DNA from 3 places in the Actinomadura sp. NPDC048394 genome. Region 1 is predicted to be linked to each of the others. Evidence: predicted binding sites of a transcription regulator. Region 1 holds the regulator's gene; each other region holds the start of a gene.
What was found. Region 1 encodes HrcA, which represses chaperone genes, less so after heat shock. Its sites were predicted from a motif close to TTGGCACTCTCNNNNNGAGAGTGCCAA; they were not measured.
Positions count from the first base shown of each region.

Region 2: AB0C78_RS05150 (FmdB family zinc ribbon protein) is a predicted target of HrcA. The motif match lies at 1,905-1,931, and genes of this name have one in related genera.
Region 3: groL (chaperonin GroEL) is a predicted target of HrcA. The motif match lies at 3,368-3,394, and genes of this name have one in related genera.

Region 1 is NZ_JBEZJL010000079.1:20,062-25,421, reverse strand. It holds gene AB0C78_RS40375 (16S rRNA (uracil(1498)-N(3))-methyltransferase) at 1-679, opposite strand, end outside; gene dnaJ (molecular chaperone DnaJ) at 769-1,905, opposite strand; gene hrcA (heat-inducible transcriptional repressor HrcA) at 1,906-2,916, opposite strand; gene AB0C78_RS40360 (DUF3097 domain-containing protein) at 3,104-3,928, shown strand; gene hemW (radical SAM family heme chaperone HemW) at 3,929-5,137, opposite strand; gene AB0C78_RS40350 (hypothetical protein) at 5,203-5,360, opposite strand, start outside.
Region 2 is NZ_JBEZJL010000006.1:16,658-22,017, forward strand. It holds gene AB0C78_RS05145 (MMPL family transporter) at 1-1,253, opposite strand, end outside; gene AB0C78_RS05150 (FmdB family zinc ribbon protein) at 1,512-1,865, opposite strand; gene AB0C78_RS05155 (potassium/proton antiporter) at 2,121-3,608, opposite strand; gene AB0C78_RS05160 (2-hydroxyacid dehydrogenase) at 3,712-4,701, opposite strand; gene AB0C78_RS05165 (5-formyltetrahydrofolate cyclo-ligase) at 4,913-5,360, opposite strand, start outside.
Region 3 is NZ_JBEZJL010000003.1:209,261-214,620, reverse strand. It holds gene AB0C78_RS03275 (phospholipid scramblase-related protein) at 614-1,204, opposite strand; gene groL (chaperonin GroEL) at 1,608-3,236, opposite strand; gene AB0C78_RS03265 (hypothetical protein) at 3,609-3,755, opposite strand; gene AB0C78_RS03260 (cold-shock protein) at 4,283-4,483, opposite strand; gene AB0C78_RS03255 (MoaD/ThiS family protein) at 4,660-4,938, opposite strand; gene thrC (threonine synthase) at 4,959-5,360, opposite strand, start outside.

The sequences.
Region 1 (5,360 bases):
TCGAGGTCCGCAGCACGGTCGGGCCGAGCCGGGTGAGGCGCCCGCCCGCCGCGGCGAACCGCTCCAGCTCCTCGTCGGCGATCCCGCCCTCCGGGCCGACCACCAGGACGATGTCCCCGGCTCCGGGCGGCCGCACGCCGCTCAGCGGCTCCTCGGCGTCCTCGTGCAGGACGAGCGCGAGCGACGCGGCGGCGATCCGGGCGGCGACGTCGGCGGTGGACGCGAGGTCCGGCACGTCCGGCAGCCGGCTGCGGCGCGCCTGCTTCGCCGCCTCGCGGGCGGCGTTGCGCCACCGCCCGAGGGCCTTCTCCCGGCGCTCCGGGCGCCACTGCGTCACGCACCGGGCCGCCGCCCACGGGACGATCTCGTCGACGCCGGCCTCGGTCATGGTCTCCACGGCCAGCTCGCCGCGGTCACCCTTCGGCAGCGCCTGCACGACCACGAGCCGCGGCGCGGGCGCCGGGTCCGTGCGGCGGGACAGCACGTCCAGGGTCAGGGACGCCTTGTCGGCCGCCGCGACGACGCATTCGGCGAGCAGCCCGGCGCCGTCGGTCAGGTCGACCCGCTCACCGGGCCGCAGCCGCCGCACGGTCGCCGCGTGCCGCCCCTCGGCGCCGTCCAGGACGACCCGGTCGGCGCGCAGCCGGCCCGGGTCGGCGAGGAACACCGGCGGACTCATGGCCCTCCCCCCGGACCACCCGCGGCGGGCCCGCCCGGGGCCGGCGGCGTGCCGTCGCGGCCCTCGCGGTAGGCCGCCGCGGTGGCTCTTCAGTGCTGGTTGAAAACGTCCCGGAGGCGGGAGAACATGCCGCGCTGGCCCGGCGCGAACTTGCCGGGCGGGCGCTCCTCGCCGCGCAGCGCGGCGAGCCGCCGCAGCAGCTCCTCCTGCTCCTCGTCGAGCCTGCCCGGCGTCTCCACGTTCACGTGGATCATCAGGTCGCCGCGGCCGCTCTCGTTGAGGTGCCGCACGCCCCGGTTGTAGAGCGTGATCACCTGGCCGGACTGGGTGCCGGGCTTGATGTCGACCTCCTCGGCGGCGTCCAGCGTCTCGATCGTGACGCTGGTGCCGAGCGCGGCGGCGGTCATCGGGATCTCGACCGTGCAGTGCAGGTCGTCGCCCTCCCGCTCGAAGATCGGGTGCGGCTTCTCGGCGATCTCCAGGAACAGGTCGCCGGGCGGGCCGCCGCCCGGGCCGACCTCGCCCTCGCCGGCGAGCTGGATGTGGATGCCGTTCTCCACGCCCGCCGGGATCTTGACCTTGACGGTGCGCCGGGTGCGGACCCGGCCGTCGCCCGAGCACTCGGTGCACGGGTGCCGGATCACCGAGCCGAACCCGCCGCAGGCGGGGCACGGCCGGGCCGTCATGACCTGGCCGAGGAACGAGCGCTGCACCTGCTGCACCTCGCCGCGGCCGTGGCAGGTCTCGCAGGTCTCCGGGTGGGTGCCGGGCGCGCAGCCCGTCCCCTCGCAGGTCGTGCAGGCGACCGCGGTGTCGATGGACAGCTCGCGGGTCGTGCCGAACGCGGTCTCCGCCAGGTCCAGCTCGACGCGCAGCGTCGCGTTCCGGCCCCGGCGCGCGCGCGAGCGGGGGCCCCGGGACGTCGCGGTGCCGAAGAAGGCGTCCATGATGTCGCTGAACGGGAACCCGGCGCCGCCGAACCCGCCGGCGCCCGCGCCCGCGCCGCCCGGCGCGAACGGATCCGCGCCGAGGTCGTACATCTCGCGCTTCTTCGGGTCGGAGAGCACCTCGTAGGCCTGGGTGATCTCCTTGAACTTCTCCTGCGTCTCCGGGTCCGGGTTGACGTCCGGGTGCAGCTCGCGCGCGAGCCGCCGGTACGCCTTCTTGACCTCGTCGGCGCTGGCGTCCCGGCGGACGCCGAGGGTCGCGTAGTAGTCGTTGGCCACTTACGACCCCGCCAGGATCTGTCCCACGTAGCGTGCCACTGCCCGTACCGCTCCCATCGTGCCGGGGTAATCCATGCGTGTCGGCCCGAGTACGCCCAGCCGGGCCAGCGTGAGGTCGCCGACGCCGTAGTCGGCTGCGACGACCGAGGTCGAACGGAGCCCCTCATCGGGGTTCTCGGTGCCGATCCGCACCGTAAGAGTAGAGGAGTCGCCGGTCTCGCCGAGCAGCCGCATGAGGACCACCTGTTCCTCCAGGGCCACCAGCACCTCCCGCAGGCTCGGCGAGAAGTCGACGGCGGCCAGGTTCGCCGCGCCGGCGAAGACGATCTTCTCCTCGTGGTTCTCGACGAGGGTCTCCAGCAGGACGGACAGGACCGCGGCGGCCACCGGCCGCTCGTCCGGGCCCACCTTGTCCGGCAGGTCCGCGACGGCGGACGGCACGTCGCCGAAGCCCAGCCCGTCCAGGCATGTATTGAGCAACGCCCGCAGGTGCCCGACGGATTCCTCGGAGATCTTCCCCGTCTCGATGACGCGCTGCTCCACCCGCCCGGTGTTGGTGATCAGCACCAGCAGCAGCCGGCCCTCGGCGACCGGGACCAGCTCCACGTGCCGCACCGACGAGCGGGTCAGCGACGGGTACTGCACCACCGCGACCTGGCGGGTCAGCTGCGCGAGCAGCCGGACGGTGCGGCCGACGATGTCGTCGAGGTCGTACGCGCCGGACAGGAACGTCTCGATCGCCCGGCGCTCGGCGACCGACAGCGGCTTGATCGTCGACAGCCGGTCGACGAACAGCCGGTACCCCTTGTCGGTGGGGACCCGCCCGGCGCTGGTGTGCGGCTGGGCGATGTAGCCCTGCTCCTCCAGCACCGCCATGTCGTTGCGGATGGTGGCCGAGGACACTTCGAGGTTGTGCCGGTCCACGAGCGCCTTGGAGCCCACCGGCTCGTTCGTGGAGACGTAGTCCTCGACTATGGCGCGCAGCACCGCGAGCTTCCGGTCGTCCAGCACCCGGTCACCTCCTTCTGCACCTTCCACAGGTCCTCACGTCCAGATATACCGCCGACAGGGCCTTGCTGGCACTCCGTACTTCCGAGTGCCAAGTGTACGGCCCCGAGGGGACGTTCCGGGGGCCGCGGCAGGCCGCCGGGCCGCGCGCGGCTGCGCGATCTTATCCCGGCCGTTAGTGTGCGGAACCGTGCGGAGCAAGAACTACGGAGACGACGTCCTCGCCGGCGACTGGCGCCGCCCCCGCAAGGGGCAGATCCCGGAGATCCCGGCCGAGCCGGGCCTGGTCGCCGAGGATCCCGACAGCGGCTTCTGCGGCGCCGTGGTGGCCTGCGACAAGTTCGGCGTGACGCTGGAGGACCGGTTCGGCAAGCGCCGCGTGTTCCCCCTCACCAAGGCCGGGTTCCTGATCGACGGCAAGCCGGTCACGCTCGTCCGGCCCGCCGCGGCGCCCGCCGCGCCGGCCCGCTCGGCGTCCGGGTCCATCGCGGTGCGGGGGCTGCGCGCCCAGGTCGCCAAGGAGAGCCGCATCTACGTGGAGGGCCTCCACGACGCCGAGCTGGTCGAGAAGATCTGGGGGCACGACCTGCGCGTCGAGGGCGTCGTCGTCGAGTACCTCGAGGGCGTGGACGACCTGCCCGCGATCGTCGAGGAGTTCGCGCCCGAGGAGGGCCGCCGCCTCGGCGTGCTGGTCGACCACCTCGTGGAGGGCTCCAAGGAGAGCCGGATCGCCGCGCGGGTCTCGTCCCCGCACGTGCTCGTGACGGGCCACCCGTTCATCGACATCTGGGAGGCCGTCAAGCCCGCCGCCGTCGGCATCCCCGCCTGGCCCCGCGTCCCCCGCGGCCTCCCGTGGAAGGAGGGCGTCGTCGAAGCGCTCGGCTGGAACTGCGAGACGGGCGCGGCCTGGAAGCGCATCCTCGGCTCCGTCACCACCTACACCGACCTCGAACCGGCCCTCCTCGGCCGCGTCGAGGAGCTGATCGACTTCGTGACCGCGCCGGCACAGTCCTGATCAGGTCAGGTCGCGGGTGACGGCGTCGGCGAGGAGGCGGCCTTGGCGGGTGAGGACGGCGCGGCCCCGCTCGTACGCGGCAGGGTCGACGAGGCCGTCGGCGATGGCGCGGCGGACGGCGGCGTCGTCCAGGAGATCGGCCGGGCAGCCGTCCGCGAGGCGGAGCTCGAGCATGATCCGCTCGATGCGGCGGTCGCCGGCGTCGAGGACCTCGCGCGCGTACGCGGGCGTGGTGCCCTCGGCGAGGCGCGCGGCGTAGGCGGCGGGGTGCTTGACGTTCCACCAGCGGGTCCCGCCGACGTGGCTGTGGGCGCCGGGGCCGACGCCCCACCAGTCCGCGCCCGTCCAGTACAGGAGGTTGTGGCGGCAGGCGGCCTCCGGGGACGAGGCCCAGTTCGAGATCTCGTACCAGCGCAGGCCGTGCGCGCCGAGGAGCTCGTCGGCGATCAGGTAGCGGTCGGCCATGGCGTCGTCGTCGGGGGCGGCGAGCTCACCGCGGCGCACCTGCGCCGCCAGGCGGGTGCCCTCCTCGACGATCAGCGCGTACGCGGACACGTGGTCGGGCTCGCAGGCGAGGGCCGCCTCCAGGGACGCGCGCCAGTCGTCGTCGGTCTCCCCCGGCGTCCCGTAGATGAGGTCGAGGTTGACGTGCTCGAAGCCCGCCTTGCGCGTCCACTCGACGACCTGGGGAACGCGGCCCGGCGTATGCGACCGCTCAAGGACGGCTAGGACGTGCTCGCGCGCGCTCTGCATGCCGTAGGAGACCCGCGTGAAACCGACCTCGCGGAGCTTCGCCACGTAGGCCTCGTCCACCGATTCGGGATTGGCCTCCGTCGTGACCTCGGCGCCCGGCGCGAGCCCGAACTCGGCGTCGATGGCCGCGAGGACGCGTCCGAGATCGTCGGGCGCGAGGAGGGTCGGTGTACCGCCGCCCACGAAGACCGTCTGGACGGGAAGGTCCGCGTCACCGAGCACCTTGCGGGCCATCCGGACCTCGGCGATCGCGGTGTCCGCGTAGGAGTCGCGGCTCGCGCCCGGGCCGAGCTCGGTGGCCGTGTAGGTGTTGAAGTCGCAGTACCCGCACCGGGTCACGCAGAAGGGCACGTGCACGTAGAACGCGAACGGCCGCGCGCCCAGGCCCTCCAGCGCGCTGCCGGGCAGCGCACCGTCGGCGGGTACGGGGTCACCATCGGGCAGCGTAGAGGGCACCCCCACAGTCTGCCGCCCGCAACGGGATGGTCCGCACCTCTGTGGGGGAACGCCCCGGTCGGGCGTCAGGCCTCGTCGAGCTTGCGGCGGAGCCAGGCGGGGATGTGCGCGTCGGTGCGGGGGAAGCGGTCGAGGTCCAGCGCGTAGGCGGACGGCGTCAGCGGCGGCGTGAACTCGGGCTCGCCGTCGTAGTCGAACTCGGCGCTGAACCGGCCGGAGCGCT
Region 2 (5,360 bases), on a different contig from region 1:
CCGGCGATCGAGTCGGGGCGTCCGGTGAACTGGCCGGCGTTGGAGAGCCCGTCCGCCTTGAGCGAGCCGAGGCCGAAGGTAAGGCCGACTAGGACGATGCCCGTGGTGAGCCACAGCACGCGTGAGCGCCTGGCCACGAGGCCCGCCACGCGGGACCAGATTCCGTGCTCGGCCTCGTACGCCTCGGGCTCGAGGTACTTGGCGTCGTAGCGCGGGACGAGCGGCCAGAACACCCAGCGGCCGAAGATGACGAGGAGCGCGGGCAGGAGCGTGACCATCGCGCCCAGCGCGGTGAGGACGCCCGCCGCGGCGACGGGGCCGAGCCCCGCGGTGGAGTTCAGGTCGGCGAGCAGCAGGCACAGCAGGCCGACGGCGACGGTGGCGGCGGAGGCGATGACGGCGGGCGCGGCGCGGCGCAGGGCGAACGCCATGGCCTCGTGCCGGTCCTCGTGCCGGTGCAGTTCCTCGCGGTAGCGGGCGACGAGCAGGAGGGCGTAGTCGGTGGCGACGCCGAACACCAGCACGGTCATGATGCCGGAGCTCATCCCGTTGACGGTCAGGTCGGCGTACTTGGCCAGCAGGTAGACGACGGACTGGGCGAGCCCGAGGGCGAAGACGGCGCTGAGCACCGGGATGAACCACAGCACGGGGCTGCGGTAGATGATCAGCAGCAGGACGATCACGACGATGCCGGCCGCCATGAGCAGGAAGCCGTCGAGGCTCTGGAACACCCCGTACTGGTCGGAGCCGGCGCCGGCGGGCCCGGTGACGTGCGCGGACAGCCCGGGCGGGCCGCGCTTGACGAGGTCGCGCGCTTGGTCGACGGCGTCGGTGACGTCGTCGCTCTTGATCGGGACGAGGGTCTCCAGGGCCCTGCCGTCCTTGGACGGGAACGGTCCCTGCGCCTTCTCGGCTCCCGGGAGGCGCTCGAAGGCGGGCATGTCGGCCGCGGCCTTGGCGCGGTCGGCGGCGGTGATCCCGGAGGGACGCTCGTAGACGATGACGGCGAGCATCGTCTCGTCCTTCTGGAACATGTCCTGCTGCTTGACGACCTGCGTGGACTCGGCGCTGGCGGGCAGCCAGGACGCGGCGTCGTTGTCCTCGACGTCGGCCAGCTTGCCGGCGAGCGGGCCGAGGGCGGCCAGCAGGACGATCCAGACGGCGAGGACGGCCCATTTGCCGCGGCGTCCGGCGATCAGCCCGGCGAGCCTGCGGGCCGGTGTTCTGGGGGGAGCCTGGCTCTGTGCGCGCATGGTCGATCTCCTGAGGAGGGTCCGTGGATCTCGCGATATGACGCGAAAACTTGCTCAGGACCAGAGTCTCTCTGATCGCGAGAGAAAGCAAGTTATATCGCGAAATCTCGGGGTGGCCTCAGGGTCGGTCTCGGGGTGGCCTCAGGGGCGGCCCCAAGGCCGCCCCAGAGCACGACGAAGGCCGGAAGAACCCGGTTGGGTTCCTCCGGCCTTCGGAAGCGCGGTGGGGACGTGGCCCCTAGAGTCGGGCCCCGGTGGTCAGGCCACCTTCTCGGACGAAGAGGACTTCGACGAAGAGGTGGACGACGAGGACGACGAGTCGCTCGACGAGCTCGACGAGGAGGACGAGTCGGACTTGGCGGAGTCGCCGCTCGACGACGACGAGCCGTTCGACCCGTTGGACGAGCTCCCCACGGTGGAGGACGACTTGCCGGAGCCGCGGCTGTCGGTGCGGTAGAAGCCCGACCCCTTGAAGATGATCCCCGCGGCGGAGAAGACCTTGCGGAGCTTTCCGTTGCACGCCGGGCATTCGGTCAGCGCGTCGTCGCTGAACTTCTGCACGACCTCCAGAGGCTCGCCGCACTCGGTGCAAACGTACTGATACGTCGGCACGGTTCCTCCTCGCTGACTCAGTCCGGGCGCCGTCCCGGACTGGCACTCACTCTAGATGACTGCTAATGGTACCCATGCATGGAACAGGATTCGCCCCGGGTCTGTTCCCGAGTCTCCCAAGGCCCCTCTCCAGCAGGACTCCTCGCCCGCCCCGCCCGACTCCGCGCCCGTGCGGCGGCCCGACCCTGCGCCCGCCCCACCCGACCCTGCGCCCGCCCCGCCCGACCCTGCGGCCCGACCCTGTGGCCGTTTCGCTCATGTTCCGGTCTCGCCGAACCAGCCGGCCAGCTTCCCGCGGCGGCTGATGGCGCGCAGCCTGCGTTCCGTGGTCTCCCGTACGGTGTCGGTGGTCACGACCAGCAGCGTGTCGCCGCTCTGCAAGGGCGTGGTGGGTTCCGGCACGAAGCTCTCCCCGTCCCGTACGACGAGGGTAATGGACGCTCCGGCGGGCAGCCGCAGCTCGAAGATCTCCACACCGCTCAACCGGGAGTCGGGTGGGATACGGACTTCTAGTAGGTCCGCATGGAGCTCCTCCAGGGGCGCGGCCTCCACGTCCAGTTCGCGGGTCTGCTCGTCGCTCTTGAGGCGGCACCAGCGCGCCACCAGGGGCAGTGTGGGGCCCTGCAAGAGGGTGAACACGACGACGATGTTGAAGACGATGGAGAACAGCCGGTCGGCGTCCGGGACGTCCTTCACCATCGGGATGGTGGCCAGGACGATGGGGACGGCGCCGCGCAGCCCCGCCCATGAGGCGAAGACCTTCTCGCCCCACGACAGCTTGAACCCGATCGAGGACAGCACGACCGACGCCGGGCGCGCCACGAGCAGCAGGACGAACCCGATGACGAGCGCCGGGACGATCTGGCCGGGGAGCGCGCCGGGGGAGGCCAGCAGTCCCAGCATCACGAACAGCCCGATCTGGGCGAGCCACCCGATGCCTTCGGCGAAGCCCCTCGTGGCCGGGCGGTGTGGCAGGCGCGCATTGCCGAGGACTAGCGCGCTCACATAGACGGCCAGGAAGCCGCTCGCGTGCAGCAGTGTGGCGGCGCCATAGGAGCCGATGGACAGCGACATCACGGCGATGGGGTACAGGCCGGATGCGGGGAGGGCGACGCGGCGCAGCGCCTGTGCGCCGAGCCAGCCGATCGCGAAGCCGAGCACGCCGCCGGCGACCAGCTCGTACACCATCACGCCGGCGAGTTCGGCGAGGTTGGGGACGCCGCCGTGCGCCGCGCTGAGCGTGACCACGATGATCACGACGGGTGCGTCGTTGAACCCGGACTCGGCTTCCAGGAGCCCGGTCAGCCGGGACGGCAGGGGCAGCCGGCGCAGCACCGAGAACACGGCGGCGGCGTCGGTGGGGGCGAGCACGGCGGCCAGCAGGAACGCCGGGCGCCAGTCCATCCCGATCAGCCACCGGGCGGCGAGCGCCACGACGGCGATGCTGATCAGGGTGCCGATGGTGGACACGCTGAGCGCGGCGGGCACGGACGGCCGCACGTGCCGCCAGCTGGTGGTGAGACCGCCCTCGGCGAGGATCAGGACGAGGGCGGCGAGGCCGAGCGTCTCGGCCAGTTCGGCGTTGTCGAAGTCGATGTGGAGGGGGCCGGACTCGCCGACGAGAAGGCCGAGGCCCATGTACGCCAGGAGGGTCGGCAGGCCGGCCTGGTGCGACAGCCGGACCGCGACGATGGCGCTGAGTACGAGCACGGCCCCGAGGAGTAGCCAGATGTCGAGATGCACATCCCACCCTTCGGGGTCGTCAAAGTTGAACTTTTAGCAATACTACAGAATTGTGTGTCAAATGCATACTTGCGGTTGATGAACGAGATGCCTAGAACGCCCGTTATCTCCGTCTGACCTGCGGGTCCACGCCGTTGACCACGTTCTGCACCGCGTGTCCCTGGACGGCCCTGGTGACGTTGTCGAGCAGCATCGTCACGATGTTCCGCTGCGACTGCGTCGTCCCGCCCGCCGCATGCGGTGACAGCAGGACGTTCTCATGCGCGCGCAAGGGGGAGTCGGCCGGAGGCGGCTCCTCGTCGAACACGTCCAGAGCGGCACCGGCGAGCCGTCCCGACTCCAGTGCGGCGAGCACGGCGTCGTCGGGCGCGATGCCCCCGCGCGCCACGTTCACCAGCAGCGCCTTGTCGGGGAGTAGCGCGAGACGTTCCGGGCCTATGAGGCCGCGCGTTTCGTCGGTCAGCGGCAGGGCGAGCACCAGGATGTCGGACGTGGCGAGCAGATCGTCCAGCTCCCTGTACCTGACCGGTGCCGAGGCACGCGGACGCCTCGTCCAGTAGGAGACCTCACAACCGAGGACCTGGAACAGCCGCGCGGCCTCCGCGCCTATGGCGCCGTAACCGACGACCCCTACGCGCTGCGCATGGACTTCCCTTGTACCGCGCGCCAGAAGCTCCGTCTGCGGCCATTCGCCCGCGCGCACATGCCGGTCGCCCCAGACGAGGTGGCGGCACAGGGCGAACGCGGCGCCGACCGCCCATTCGGCCACTCCGCGTGCGTTGGCACCCGCGGTGTTGGCCAGCGGCACGCCGGCCTCCGCCAGCGCGGCGCCGTCGATGCTGTCGGTGCCCACGGCGGGCATCTGCACGAACGCCAGATGCGGCGCGGCGGCGACCGCCTCGGCATCGAGTTTCAGCTGGGCGCTGAAGTCGCCGATGACCAGTTCGGCGTCCGGGAGCGCCGCGAGGAGCCCGGCGCGGTCCCTGGTCTGCGGGAACGCCACCTCCACGGTGTCGCCGAACGATCCGAACAGGCCCCGCACGATGTCCTCCCCGAGCGGGGGGAGGGAAAGGATCCGCCACGGCGCCGCCATCTCGAACCTCCAGGTGAGCCTCGCGTCGAACCGCGGTCCCCGAAGCCGCGATCTTGCTGATTCTCACCCTATGCGGCCGTCCGGTACTGGCCACAGGGCCAGGTCCTCCTAACCGCGAGGCCACACCTCTGGGGCCGCCGGATGCGCCCTCCCGGCGTCGTCCCGGGCCACCGGAGGTGCCTTCCCGAGAGCCGGGACGCCCGCCGCCGCCTCAGCCGAACCGCACCAGCCCCCCGGACGGCGTCGCCGCGGCGCGCACCCGCTGGTCGTGCGGCTCCGACGGGAGCTCGTCCACCAGCTCGGAGTCGTACACCAGCCCGACCGTCAGGATCGCGGGCCCCACCCGGGCGAGCGCCCGGTCGTACGAGCCGCCGCCGCGGCCCAGCCGCATGCCCGTCCGGTCGACCGCGACCGCCGGGGTCAGGACCACGTCCGCGCTGGCCACGGCCCCCGGGCCGCGCGGCGGCTCCGTCGGCTCCAGGCATCCGCGCGGGCCCGGCGCCAGCGAGTCGGGACCCTCGAACGACGCCCAGTCGAGATCGCCGTCCGGCAGCAGGCGGGGGAGGAGCACGTACGCGCCGCGCTTCCACAGCGCGAACAGCAGGCTCCGGGTGTCCGGTTCGGTGCCGACGGAGACGTAGGCGGCGATCGTCCCCGCC
Region 3 (5,360 bases), on a different contig from region 1:
ACACCCACCGTGCTGGATCCGCTTTCGCGTTTCCCGCCCCGGGGCGACTGTTCTTACTTTATCAGATCCGCTCGGAGTGTCAATTTCCGGGCTTTTCCGATTGCCTTTCCGGTCCGCTTGCGCGTCCCTTCCGGGCGGTGTTGCCATTTCATCAGATCCGGCCCGTTTTGCAAAATCGGGCCTTACCGACGCCATCACGGCACGGCTGACACGGCGAAGCCGCGTCGGCTGCTGAGTGGTGGTTTCCCCATCGGGCCGGCCGCCTTCCGGCGTCCCGCTCCCCTGTGGGGCGAAGTGAACAGTATGCCCACCGGACGCCGTCGTCAAACCGGCTCGCGGCCTCCGCTGCGGACGGTTCGGACGTCTCCGGCGCGGGCGCCCTCGACCGCGCCGCTCTGACCTTGAGGTTTGTCCCGGAAGGCCCGCTTCGAAAGGGGCATTCCACATCTTCCGTCCGGCCGAAAATTTCTTTGCCGACGTCCTGCGAGATGGCTTCGACGGGCCGGGATCGTCCGCCGATCTCGCAGGGGCCAGCCGCCGGCGATGAGGCCGGCCTGGCCCAGAACCGCCGCCGCCACGTCTCCGCGCGCGAGAGCGGGACCGGCGGCAGCGGTCAGGTGATGTCCTTCGACTCGTGCAGGTTCAGGTCCATGACGATCGCCGTCATCACCGCCATGGTGCGCAGCGGCTCCCGGACCGGGTCGAAGATCTCGACGTCGTACTTGTCCGCCGTGGTCAGCAGGTGGGTGGCGAGGCCCGCCCATTTCTTGCGGACGTGCGCGACCTTGCCGCCGTCGGTGTCCATCACCTCGAAGTTGTTGCGGGGCAGGTCCACGGCGATCGTGCCGAGCCTCCCGCCCTCCGCGTCCCTGAGGACGTACCGGCGGCCGACGCGCTCGGTGACGAACGAGCCGAAGAGCTCGCCCTTGGAGTCGTGCACCTCCGTCAGCTCCCGTCCCCGCCGCTTGTCCACGACGTAGAGCGGTTCGCCGCCGGGCGTGGTGAGCAGCACCACGTGGGCGTCGAGATTGGACTTGCCGGGGAAGAGCGTCCGCAGCGTCTCCGCGCGTCCCTTCTCGCCCGTCTCGCCGGCGACGGCCAGGACGGTGCCGTCGCCGTCGAGGACCCGGTACCTCGACTTGGCGAACGGGCCTCTGCGCGGCTGTTCCACCTTGAGCACCGGGGAGCTGAACACTTCGCTCACGCGTTCTCCTGCCTCATCGGCCGCTCACGCGGGCCGTCCGCCGAGTCCGTCGGCCGGCGCGCGGGACGCGCCGTCCAAGCGGCGATCCTGCCAACACCGGCCGCCGAGGGGAAGCCGTTCCGGACCGGCCGCGCGGGCGGGCATCGCCGGCGTCGCCGCTCACCTGCACGCCCGTCCTCCGATCGGCTCCGCGCGGAAAGCATCTCCTGGCGATCGGGAGACCGCGCCCCCGCTGTTCGAACGGCCGCGCCGGCGCCCGCGTTCCCGGACGGGCCGCGTCCACGCGCACACCCCCGGACACGCCAAAGGGGCGGTTCCCGAAGGAACCGCCCCTCGCGTCACCACACGATCGGAGGCCGCCGTCACGGCCGGCCGGACCCGATCGTCCGGGTCATGGGCTCGATCAGAAGTCCATGCCGCCGGCGTCGGGCATGCCGCCCGCCGGGGCCGGGTTCTTCTCGGGCTTCTCGGCGATGACGGCCTCGGTGGTCAGGAACAGCGCGGCGATCGACGAGGCGTTCTGCAGCGCGGACCGGGTCACCTTGGCCGGGTCGAGGATGCCCGACTCGAACATGTTGACGTACTCGCCGCTCGCGGCGTTCAGGCCCTCACCCGGGGTCAGGTTGCGGACCCGCTCCACCACGACGCCGCCCTCGAGGCCGGCGTTCACGGCGATCTGCTTCAGCGGCTCCTCCAGAGCGCGCTTGACGATGTTGGCACCGGTGGCCTCGTCGCCCGCGAGCTCCAGCTTGTCGAACGCCTTGGTGCCGGCCTGCAGCAGCGCGACGCCACCGCCGGGGACGATGCCCTCCTCGACCGCGGCCTTCGCGTTGCGGACGGCGTCCTCGATGCGGTGCTTGCGCTCCTTGAGCTCGACCTCCGTCGCGGCGCCGGCCTTGATGACCGCGACACCGCCCGCGAGCTTGGCCAGGCGCTCCTGGAGCTTCTCGCGGTCGTAGTCGGAGTCGGTGTTGTCGATCTCGGTGCGGATCTGGTTGACCCGGCCCGCGATCTCGTTGGCGTCACCGGCGCCGTCCACGATGGTGGTCTCGTCCTTGGTGATGACGACCTTGCGGGCGCGGCCCAGCATGTCGGTCGTGGTGTTCTCCAGCTTGAGACCCACGTCCTCGCTGATGACCTGGCCGCCGGTCAGCGTGGCGATGTCGCCGAGCATGGCCTTGCGGCGGTCGCCGAAGCCCGGGGCCTTCACGGCCACGGACTTGAAGATGCCGCGGATCTTGTTGACGACCAGGGTCGCCAGGGCCTCGCCCTCGACGTCCTCCGCGATGATCAGCAGCGGCTTGCCGGACTGCATGACGCCCTCGAGGACGGGCAGCAGGTCCTTGTTGGCCGACGCCTTGCCCTGAACGATCAGGATGTACGGGTCCTCGAGGACCGCCTCCATCCGCTCGGGGTCGGTCACGAAGTAGTGCGAGATGTAGCCCTTGTCGAAGCGCATGCCCTCGGTCAGCTCGAGCTCCAGACCGAAGGTCTGGCTCTCCTCGACCGTGATGACGCCTTCCTTGCCGACCTTGTCCATCGCCTCGGCGATCATCTCGCCGATCTGCGGGTCGCCCGCGGAGATGGACGCCGTGGAGGCGATCTGCTCCTTGGTCTCCACGTCCTTGGCCAGCTTGGACAGCTCCTCGCTGACCCGCTCGACCGCGGCCTCGATGCCGCGCTTCAGCGACATCGGGTTGGCGCCGGCGGCCACGTTGCGCAGGCCCTCGCGGACCAGCGCCTGGGCCAGGACGGTCGCCGTCGTCGTGCCGTCACCGGCTACGTCGTCGGTCTTCTTCGCCACTTCCTTGACGAGCTCGGCGCCGATCTTCTCCCAGGCGTCCTCGAGCTCGATCTCCTTGGCGATCGACACACCGTCGTTGGTGATCGTGGGGGCGCCCCACTTCTTCTCCAGCACGACGTTGCGGCCCTTGGGACCGAGGGTCACCTTCACGGCGTCGGCGAGCTGGTTCATGCCGCGCTCGAGGCCGCGCCGGGCCTCCTCGTCGAACGCGATCATCTTTGCAGCCATAGGCTCCTAGTCCTCCCGGAACAAGGTGGCTTAAAGGATCGAGCCGACGCCCGCGACGGACGGCCCCGCGCCCGGCGGCTGCCATTCCGCCACCGGACTGGGGCCTCGTCGCCCCGACCCAGACTGTGAAGCTGTCACTCTCCACAGTAGAGTGCCAACCGTTTTTTAGCACTCTACCCTGCCGAGTGCAAGCGCCGCACAGCCTCGCGGCACTCGTCTGCGCCGGGACGCCCGGAGCGGCTCTGACCTGCGGCGCGATACTCGGGCGATCTGTCGGACATGTGGTGTTGCGCCGTGCTGTGCCGGTCCGTGCCCCACTGTTCACGAAAAGCTCGGCCTTGGGTGAAGTGCGTTGTAGAGGGGAGGGTGGGGTCACTTCCGTCGCAGGTAGAGCAGACCGTTGAGGGCCGCGAAGGACAGCAGGGCGATAGCGAGCATGGGCCAGGGGTAGTCCGGCAGCAGGATCGGCTTCAGGAGCACGAGGCACAGGAGCCCGGCCAGGACGAGGACCCCGCGCAAGGCGAATTGGCTTCTCGCCGAGGCGGTCGGGGCGAGGCGTCGGCGAGCGGCGCGGATCTCCCGGAAGGCGTTGCGCGGTGCGGGCGAGACCGGGAAGCCCGCGGCCTGCAGCGCGGGAAGGATGGCGGAGGCCTCGGAGGTCCAGAAGACCAGGACCTGACCGTCGCGGGTTTCGATGCCGATCCCTCTGCTGAGCAGCGAGGCCGAGCAGGGAAAAGGCGGCCACCACGTCGGCCGGGGTCAGGTGGAACCGATTGCGAACGGCGGCCAGGACGATTCCGGAATGGCTCAGCCTCAGCGAGGCCAATGGCCAGGTGGCGTTCAACCGCCCGAACGCCATGGACGGGACGTTGGCCCCGCCGCGCCAGGTCGTGGACGGAACACCGGGTCCGCCCTGCCACGTCATCGACTGTTCCATGAGCCTCACCCCTGCGTCATGGATCACTGGGGCGGGACAGCGGTCCGGGTACCGAAAGCCGGACCTTGATCGTATCCCCGTGCCCCCGGCGCGAACAGGCGGGGACGGGTCAGAGCGGGCGGACGGCGTCGGCCTGGGGGCCGCGGTCGCTCTGGGTGATCTCGAACTCGACGCGCTGGCCCTGCTCGAGGGTGCGATAGCCGTCCATCTGGATCGCCGAATGGTGGACGAAGACGTCACGGCCCCCGTCGACCGCGATGAAGCCGTACCCCTTGTCGGCGTTGAACCACTTGACCGTGCCCTGCGCCATTCCCAGCCCCGCCGTCCGAGCGTGCCCGGCCCCCGCCCCTGCCACCGCGGGAACCCGGACCAGCCGCGTCGTCACGGCGCTGGGCCGCGGCGGGGTCGACTCGGCATGATCGGAGTCGACCCTACCCGGCGGGTACGGCGGTGCCCCGGGGGCGGGGGCGGGATGGCCGGTGGCGGTCAGCCGCCGGCGACGGCGGGGATGATCGAGATCTGGGTGCCCGCGGGGGTCGCGGTGTCCAGGCCCTCGGCGAACCGGACGTCCTCGTCGCCGACGTAGACGTTCACGAACCGGCGGATCTTGCCGGCGTCGTCGAGGATGCGGGCCGCGATGCCGGTGTAGCTGGCCTCCAGGTCGGCGACCACGGCGCGCAGGGTGTCGCCCTCGGCCTTCACTTCGGCCTCGCCGCCGGTGTAGGTCCGCAGGATCGTCGGGATGCGGACGGACACGCTGCTCATCTGCTGGCTCCTTCTTGTTCTCAGGCGAGGCCGGCGGCGCGGAACGCCTCCAGCGTCGGCGCGATGTTCGCACTGGGCTTGGCGACGGGCGCGACGGCGTCGAGGGTCTTCAGCCCGTCACCGGAGTTGATGATCACGGTCTCGGCGGACGGGTCGAGGGTGCCCGCCTCGACGAGCTTGCGCAGGCAGCCGACGGTGACGCCGCCGGCGGTCTCGCCGAAGATGCCCTCGGTGCGGGCGAGCAGCCGGATGCCGTCGACGACCTGCTCGTCGGTGACGTCCTCGACGGCGCCGCCGGTGCGGCGCGTCACGTCGAGGACGTAGGGGCCGTCGGCGGGGTTGCCGATCGCCAGGGACTTGGCGATGGTGTCGGGCTTGACCGGCCGGACGACGTCGTGGCCCGCCTTGAACGCGGCGGAGAC